Regions from separate parts of the Bradyrhizobium sp. AZCC 2230 genome, predicted to be linked through region 1. Evidence: predicted binding sites of a transcription regulator. Region 1 holds the regulator's gene; the other holds the start of a gene.
What was found. Region 1 encodes PhoB, which activates phosphate uptake and scavenging genes when phosphate is short. Its sites were predicted from a motif close to TGTCATNNANCTGTCAT; they were not measured.

Region 1 (4,210 bases):
CGGCCTTCATCGGCCCGTCCGGCTGCGGCAAGTCGACCCTGCTGCGCATCTTCAACCGGATGTACGACCTCTATCCGGGTCAGCGCGTCACCGGCCAGCTGATCCTCGACCAGACCAACATCCTCGACCCCAAGCTCGATCTCAACCTGCTGCGCGCCCGCGTCGGCATGGTGTTCCAGAAGCCGACGCCGTTCCCGATGACGATCTACGAGAACATCGCGTTTGGTATCCGTCTGTACGAGAAGATCTCGAAGTCGGAGATGGACGACCGCGTCGAGAAGGCGCTGCGCGGCGGCGCGCTGTGGAATGAGGTCAAGGACAAGCTCAACGCCTCCGGTCTGTCGCTCTCCGGCGGCCAGCAGCAGCGCCTCTGCATCGCCCGCACCGTCGCCGTGCGGCCCGAGGTGATCCTGTTCGACGAGCCCTGCTCGGCGCTCGATCCGATCTCGACCGCCAAGGTCGAGGAGCTGATCCAGGAACTGTCCGAGAACTATACGATCGCGATCGTGACCCACAACATGCAGCAGGCGGCCCGCGTCTCCGACAAGACCGCCTTCATGTATCTCGGCGAGCTGATCGAGTTCGACGACACCAGCAAGATCTTCACGTCGCCGACCGACCGGCGCACGCAGGATTACATCACCGGCCGGTTCGGCTGAGGAGACGGAATATGGGTTCTGAACATACCGCAAAGGCCTTCGACACCGACCTCCAGGAGCTCACGCGCCTGGTCGCCGAGATGGGCGGCATCGCCGAGCGCATGATCGTCGATTCCGTCGACGCGCTGATCCGCCGCGACGTCGCGCTCGGCCAGCGCGTCGTCACCACCGACGCCGAGCTCGACACGCTGCAGAAGAAGATCGAGGAGCGCGCCGTGCTCACGATCGCGCGCCGCCAGCCGATGGCGGTGGATCTGCGCGAGATCGTCGGCGCCATGCGCGTCGCCACCGATCTCGAGCGGATCGGCGACCTCGCAAAGAACATGGGCAAGCGCGTCGCGGCGCTGGAGACGGATTTCCATCCGCTCAAGCTGTTCCGCGGCCTCGAGCACATGACCGACCTCGTGCAGCAGCAGGTCAAATCGGTGCTGGATGCCTATGCCGCGCACGACCTGCCGGCGGCGATGGCGGTGTGGAAGGGCGACGAGGAAGTCGACGCCATCTGCACCTCGCTGTTCCGCGAGCTCCTCACCTACATGATGGAGGATCCGCGCAACATCTCGTTCTGCATCCACCTGATGTTCTGCGCCAAGAACATCGAGCGGATCGGCGACCACGCCACCAACATTGCCGAGACCGTGTTCTACATGATCGAAGGCCAGGCCATCACCGACAAGCGACCGAAGGGCGACATGACGACCTTCGCCACGACGGTCCCCAATACTTGAATCCTTAAGGAGCGACGACCCCATGGGCGCACGCATTATGGTGGTTGAGGACGAGGAAGCTCTTACCGAGCTCCTCCGCTACAACCTCGAAGGCGACGGCTATGACGTCGAGACGGTGATGCGCGGCGACGACGCCGACACCCGTCTCAAGGAGCACATCCCCGATCTGATCGTGCTCGACTGGATGTTGCCGGGACTATCCGGCATCGAGCTGTGCCGCAGGCTGCGTGCGCGGTCCGACACCAAGCAGCTGCCGATCATCATGCTCACCGCGCGCGGCGAGGAGAGTGAGCGGGTGCGGGGCCTGGCGACCGGCGCCGACGATTACATCGTCAAGCCGTTCTCGGTGCCCGAGCTGCTGGCGCGTGTGAAGGGCCTGCTCCGGCGCGCGAGCCCCGAGCGGCTCGCCACGGTGCTCGCTTTCGGCGATATCGAGCTCGACCGCGAAAAGCGTCGCGTGGCGCGCTCCGGCCGGCCGATCGATCTCGGTCCGACCGAATATCGCCTGCTTGAGTTCTTCCTGGAGCATCCCGGCCGCGTGTTCTCGCGCGAGCAGCTGCTCGACAGCGTCTGGGGTCGCGACATCTACATCGACGAGCGTACCGTCGACGTGCATATCGGCCGCCTGCGCAAGCTGCTCAATCTCGGCCGCGAGCAGGACCCGATCCGCACCGTGCGCGGTGCGGGCTATGCGCTCGATGATCGGTTCGCGAAGGCCGAGCAGGCCTGAGCGGACGGACCTCAAACAAAAAGCGCGCCGAAGGCGCGCTGATCTTCTGCCGATCGTCCCGGCCCCATGCGCAATTGCGCACCAGGCCCGGACGTTGTCGTTTGGAGCTGAGCCTACCGCGGCGGCTTCGCCGGAGCGCGCCGACGATCCGCTGCCGGCTGATACGCCACCCGCGAGTGCTGGGCGCAATAGGGCAGGCCGGAGAGCGCCTTGCCGCCGCAGAAGAAGAAATCCGGGCTCGAGGGATCGCCGACCGGCCAGTGGCAGGTGGCCTCGTTCAATTCGAGCAGCGACAGCCGCTGGCTCATCGGTACCACGTTGTCGTAGGTGACCGGTTCAGCCTCCACCTCGACCTCGAAGGCCTGCGCCAGCGCGGTGTTGCCGCGCGCGATGGGCCTGCTCACCCGCATCATGTGCTGCGCCGGACGCGCCTTGCGCGGCCGCGGAGCTGCCGAAGACGGGCTCTTGGCGCGGCCCGACAGGCCGAGCCTGTGCACCTTGCCGATCACGGCGTTGCGGGTGACATTCCCAAGCTCAGCGGCGATCTGGCTGGCCGAAAGTCCGGCCTCCCAGAGCTTTTTCAACTGCTCGACGCGATCGTCGGACCAGGTCAAAACCGTCATTGTAACCTTTCCTTCGCCGCGCGCCTGCCATCCTGGGGCGGCACGACGAATGCCTAAGCCTCGAAAAACCCGTGCCGCCAGAATCCCTTAAGGCTCGCCGGGCGCAATGAGACGCCCGAACGTTTACGCCGGTACATGAGGACTTTTGGGATCAGAACCGCTGCACGAGATGTCGTATCTGACAAGCCAAACGCTACAATATGGCGTGACTCACGCGCAAGAGTCCGCCGACTCGCTTCCACATGTTCCGTGGCCAAAACCCCGCAAATTTGGCACCGCAAGACTACGGAATCAGCGTTTCGCGGGGCTTTCCGGGCGGCATTGACACCAATGGTGCCAGGCATAAGATAGTGGTGCGTGCCGCCCTTAAAAGGCGGCACGTTTCGTTTTCCGGACCAATGATGCGCTGCGCAACGCACGTTCAGGCCGTCCGAAACATCCAAAGAGACCATCATGACCAATAGCGCCGCGCCGCATTTGCTCCCCGTTTTCGCTAGGGCCGACATCGGTTTCGAGCGCGGCGAAGGCTGCTGGCTGATCGCGACCAATGGCGATCGCTATCTCGATTTCACCTCGGGCGTGGCGGTGAATGCGCTCGGCCATGCCCATCCCGCGCTGGTCAAGGCGCTGCAGGAGCAGGCGACCAAGCTCTGGCACATGTCGAACCTGTTTCAGAGCCCGGACGGCGAGAAGCTCGCGAACCGGCTCTGCAACGAGAGTTTTGCGGACTTCGTGTTCTTCTGCAATTCCGGCGCGGAAGCGCTGGAGGGTGTGATCAAGCTGGTCCGCCATTATCACTTCTCCAAGGGACATCCGGAGCGCTACCGCATCATCACCTTCGAAGGCGCTTTCCACGGCCGCACGCTGGCGACGCTGGCTGCGACCGGCTCTGCAAAATATCTCGAAGGTTTCGGTCCGCCGATGGACGGTTTCGACCAGATCCCGCATGGCGACATCGAGGCCGTGAAGAAGGCGATCGGTCCGCAGACCGCCGGCATCCTGATTGAACCGATCCAGGGCGAGGGCGGCGTGCGTTCGGCGACGCCTTCCTTCCTGAGGGCGTTGCGTCAGCTCTGCGATGAGAAGGGCCTGCTGCTCGCCTTCGACGAGGTGCAGACCGGCATGGGCCGCACCGGCGATCTCTTCGCGCATCGGCGCACCGGCGTCACGCCTGACGTGATGTCGCTCGCGAAGGCGCTCGGCGGCGGCTTCCCGATCGGCGCGGTGCTGGCGACCGCGGACGCGGCCTCCGGCATGGGGCCCGGCTCGCACGGCTCGACCTTCGGCGGCAACCCGCTGGCGATCTCGGCTGCGAACGCCGTGCTCGACGTCATGCTCAAGCCCCGCTTCTTCGACCACGTGCAGAAGATGTCGCTGCTGCTCAAGCAGAAGCTCGCTTCCGTGATCGACCGTCACCCCGATGTCGTCAGTGAAGTCCGCGGCGAGGGGCTGCTGATCGGCATCAAGGCC
Region 2 (4,210 bases), 6.0 Mb from region 1:
CCCTGCACCACGAGGTCGTTGACGCTCATGGCGACGAGGTCGATGCCGATCCCGCCATGCAGGCCGGTCTCGATCGCGATCTTGACCTTGGTGCCGACGCCGTCTGTGGCCGCGACCAGGATGGGGTCCTTGAAGCCGGCCGCCTTGAGGTCGAACAGGCCGCCGAATCCGCCGATCTCGGCATCCGCGCCGGGCCGTGCGGTGGCGCGCACCAATGGCTTGATCAGGTCGACCAAGCGGTTGCCCGCGTCGATATCGACGCCTGAATCGGCGTAAGTGAGGCCGTTTTTGCGGTCGGTCATGCCCGATTTCCAGTGGGTTTGCGGCTGGTTACGTCGAATTCCGGGGACGCGCAATGGCTCGCATGGCGCTCCCGGCCATACTATGTAGATATCAACGGGTTCAGCCTTCAATCGGGCCGGATTCGAGGTCAGGCCGGGTGCCGGGAAGCGCCGCGTGAGTATTCCGAACATCATTACGCTGGGCCGCATCATGCTGGTCCCGATCATCGTCTGGGCCATCGTGTCGAGCCAAATGGAGGTGGCGTTTGCCGTCTTCCTGGTCGCTGGCATCAGCGACGCCGTCGACGGCTTCCTGGCCAAGCGCTTCAACATGACCAGCGAGCTCGGCGCGCTGCTCGATCCCCTGGCCGACAAGGCGCTGCTGGTGTCGATCTACCTCGCGCTCGGCATCTGGGGCGACATTCCACGCTGGATCGTGATCCTGGTAGTGTCACGCGACATCATGATCGTCACGGCGGTGATCGTGTCCTGGCTGTTCGACAAGCCGGTTGAGATGAAGCCGTCGATGGTCTCCAAGCTCAACACGACGGCCCAGGTGGCCTATGCGGCGTTGGTGCTGGCCTCGCTCGCCTTCGGCTTCAAGCCGGGACCGTATGATATAATCCTGATGGGCTTCGTTACGGTGTTCACGCTGTCCTCGGTGTCGCTCTATCTCGTCGAGTGGCTGCGGCACATGAGTACGATCGACGCCAAATGAGTTCGGGTGCGGCCCTGCAAAAGGCCAACTCCCGATCGAATAAGTCTATCCTCTTCAAACAGAGCCGGCGCGCCGGCACGGAGCAAAGCAAGCGTGGCAGGCCGCGTTCATCCCCGACAATTGGCGTTTTCGCTTCCGCACGCGGAGAGCCTCAGCCGGGACAATTTCCTCGAGGGCCCTGCCAATGCCGCCGGTCTCGCTCTGATCGACGGCTGGCCGGAATGGCCGAACCGGGCCATGTGGCTCGCCGGCCCCGAAGGCTCAGGCAAGAGCCACCTCGCCGCGATCTGGGCCGAGGAGGCCGGCGCGCGCTCGACCACGGCCAATGCGCTGACCGCAGCCGGCGTCCCCGGCGCGCTCGCGACCGGCGCGCTGGTGGTCGAGGATCTCAAGCCTAAGGATTTTGACGAGCGCGCCCTCTTCCATCTGATGAACCTCGCCCGCGAGGACGGCGCCTATGTGCTGTTTACCGCACGCGAGGCGCCGGCGACGGTTGAGGTCGAGCTCCGCGACCTTCGTTCCAGGTTTCGAACGATTCCCATGATTTCGCTGGCGCCGCCGGACGACCAGCTGTTCCGCGGCCTGATCGTCAAGTTCTGCGCCGACCGCCAGCTGTCGGTGGACGAAAGCGTGGTGAGCTATCTCGCGACCCGGCTGGAGCGGTCGTCGGCCGCCGCCCGGCGCGCCGTGGAACTGCTCGACGGTGAGGCGCTGCGGCTCGGCCGGCCCGTCACCCGGGCGCTCGCCGCCGAGCTGCTCCGGGACGGCTGACCGCCAAGGTCCCTTTGCGCCCGCTTGACGCGGCGGGCGTGCGGAACATCAATGTCATCGAAACGTCATCGCACTAACACATGCTCCGGCCGGTTTTGCGCGTAAGTCGCAAATTGGGGCGAACTGGATGGACCGACTTCTCATGGATTCCGCGCAAGCTGTTGAAACGAAAGAGAAAGTCACGGAAGCCGAGAGCCTGCCGGCGATCGCCTCGAGCCCCGAGCGATTCATCAATCGCGAGCTCTCCTGGCTGCATTTCAACCGCCGCGTCCTGGAGGAATCGGTCAACACCAGCCACCCCGTCCTGGAGAGGGTCCGATTCCTGTCGATTTCCGCAAATAACCTCGACGAATTCTTCATGGTCCGCGTCGCCGGCATCAAGGCGCAGGTGCGCGAGGGCATCGCTGAGCGCGCGCCCGACGGCCTGACCCCATCCGAGCAGCTGGCGCTGATCAACCGCACCGTTTCGCAGCTCGCCTCCGACCAGCAGGCGATCTGGGCCGGTTTGCGTGGCACGCTCGCCGAGGTCGGCATCGTACTGGTCGACGGCAAGGAGGTCACCAAGGCGGAGCGGACCTGGCTTGAGGACTATTTCCTCAACAACGTCTTCCCACTGCTGACGCCGTTGGCGATCGATCCGGCCCACCCCTTCCCGTTCATCCCGAGCCTCGGCTTCACCATCGCGCTCCAGCTCACGCGCGAGGCCGACGGCAAGCCGATGAACGCGCTGATCCGCATGCCCGGCAAGATCGACCGCTTCATCCGTCTGCCGACCGAGGGCAAAGCCGTGCGCCTGATCTCGCTGGAGCAGGTGACCGGCCTTTTCATCAACCGCCTGTTCCCCGGCTACAGCCTCCACGGCCAGGGCGCCTTCCGCATCATCCGCGACTCCGAGCTCGAAATCGAGGAAGAGGCTGAAGACCTCGTCCGCCTGTTCGAGACCGCGCTGAAACGCCGCCGCCGCGGATCCGTGATCCGGCTCGAGATCGACGCCAAGATGCCGGAGCAGCTGCGCAGCTTCGTGCAGCACGCACTGTCGGCCGCCGACGACGAAGTGTTCCTGGTCAACGGCGTACTCGCCATGAACGAGCTTTCGCAGCTGACCCGGCTCGACCGGCCCGACCTCGAATTCACACCTTATGTGCCGCGCCATCCCGAGCGCGTGCGCGAGCATGGTGGCGACATCTTTGCCGCGATCCGGCAGAAGGACCTCGTCGTCCATCACCCCTACGAATCCTTCGACGTGGTGGTGCAGTTCCTGCAGCAGGCGACGCGCGACCCCGACGTCGTCGCGATCAAGCAGACACTCTACCGCACCTCCAGCAACTCGCCGATCGTGCGCGCGTTGGTGGAAGCCGCCGAAGCCGGCAAATCCGTCACCGCGCTGATCGAATTGAAGGCGCGCTTCGACGAAGAGGCCAACATCCGCTGGGCGCGCGACCTCGAACGCGCCGGCGTGCAGGTGGTCTACGGCTTCCTCGAGCTGAAGACCCACGCAAAACTCTCGATGGTGGTGCGCCGCGAAGGCGGCAGCCTCACCACTTATGTCCATACCGGCACCGGCAATTATCACCCGGTCACCGCGCGTATTTATACGGATCTCTCCTACTTCACCTCGGAACCGACCATCGGCCGCGACGCCGCGCGCGTGTTCAACTTCATCACGGGCTACGCCGCGCCGAGCGACCTGGAAAAGATGGCGGTGTCGCCGCTGACCCTGCGCAAGCGCATCATCGAGCACATCCAGGGCGAGACCGAGCACGCCCGTCACGGCAAGCCCGGCGCGGTCTGGATGAAGATGAATGCGCTGGTCGACCCCGATATCATCGACGCGCTCTACGAGGCGTCACAGGCGGGCGTGCAGGTCGAGCTCGTGGTTCGCGGTATCTGCTGCCTGCGCCCCGGCATTCCCGGCCTGTCGGAGAACATCCGCGTCAAATCGATCATCGGACGCTTCCTGGAACACGGCCGAATCTACTGCTTCGGCATGGGCCAGGGCCTGCCGAGCGCGAAAGCGGCTGTGTATATCTCGTCGGCCGACATGATGCCGCGCAACCTCGACCGCCGCGTCGAGGTGCTGTGTCCGCTGCAAAATCCCACGGTGCATCAGCAGGTTCTCGAACAGATCATGGTCGCGAATTTGAAGGACAATGAGCAGAGCTGGCAATTGTTGCCGGACGGGTCCTCAACGCGTATGAAGGCCGCGAAAGGCGAGGAGCCTTTCAACGTGCACAACTACTTCATGACAAATCCGAGTCTGTCTGGCCGTGGAAAGTCGCTCAAGGAATCCTCGCCGCGCCGTCTCACGCGCCGAAACGAACGCCATCCGTCCTGACCGGAGATCCTTGCCGTGAAACGGCCGCGCAAGCGTGGCGCTAGCGTCGCGGTCATCGACATCGGCTCCAACTCGGTTCGTCTCGTCGTCTACGAGGGGCTGACA

Region 2: V1280_RS03675 (RNA degradosome polyphosphate kinase) is a predicted target of PhoB. The motif match lies at 1,823-1,839, and genes of this name have one in related genera.

Annotation. Positions count from the first base shown of each region.
Region 1 is NZ_JAZHRS010000001.1:6,790,698-6,794,907, forward strand. It holds gene pstB (phosphate ABC transporter ATP-binding protein PstB) at 1-659, shown strand, start outside; gene phoU (phosphate signaling complex protein PhoU) at 671-1,387, shown strand; gene phoB (phosphate regulon transcriptional regulator PhoB) at 1,410-2,117, shown strand; gene V1280_RS32420 (GcrA family cell cycle regulator) at 2,231-2,740, opposite strand; gene V1280_RS32425 (aspartate aminotransferase family protein) at 3,194-4,210, shown strand, end outside.
Region 2 is NZ_JAZHRS010000001.1:796,110-800,319, reverse strand. It holds gene purM (phosphoribosylformylglycinamidine cyclo-ligase) at 1-302, opposite strand, end outside; gene V1280_RS03685 (CDP-alcohol phosphatidyltransferase family protein) at 457-999, shown strand; gene V1280_RS03680 (DnaA ATPase domain-containing protein) at 1,093-1,770, shown strand; gene V1280_RS03675 (RNA degradosome polyphosphate kinase) at 1,913-4,105, shown strand; gene ppx (exopolyphosphatase) at 4,121-4,210, shown strand, end outside.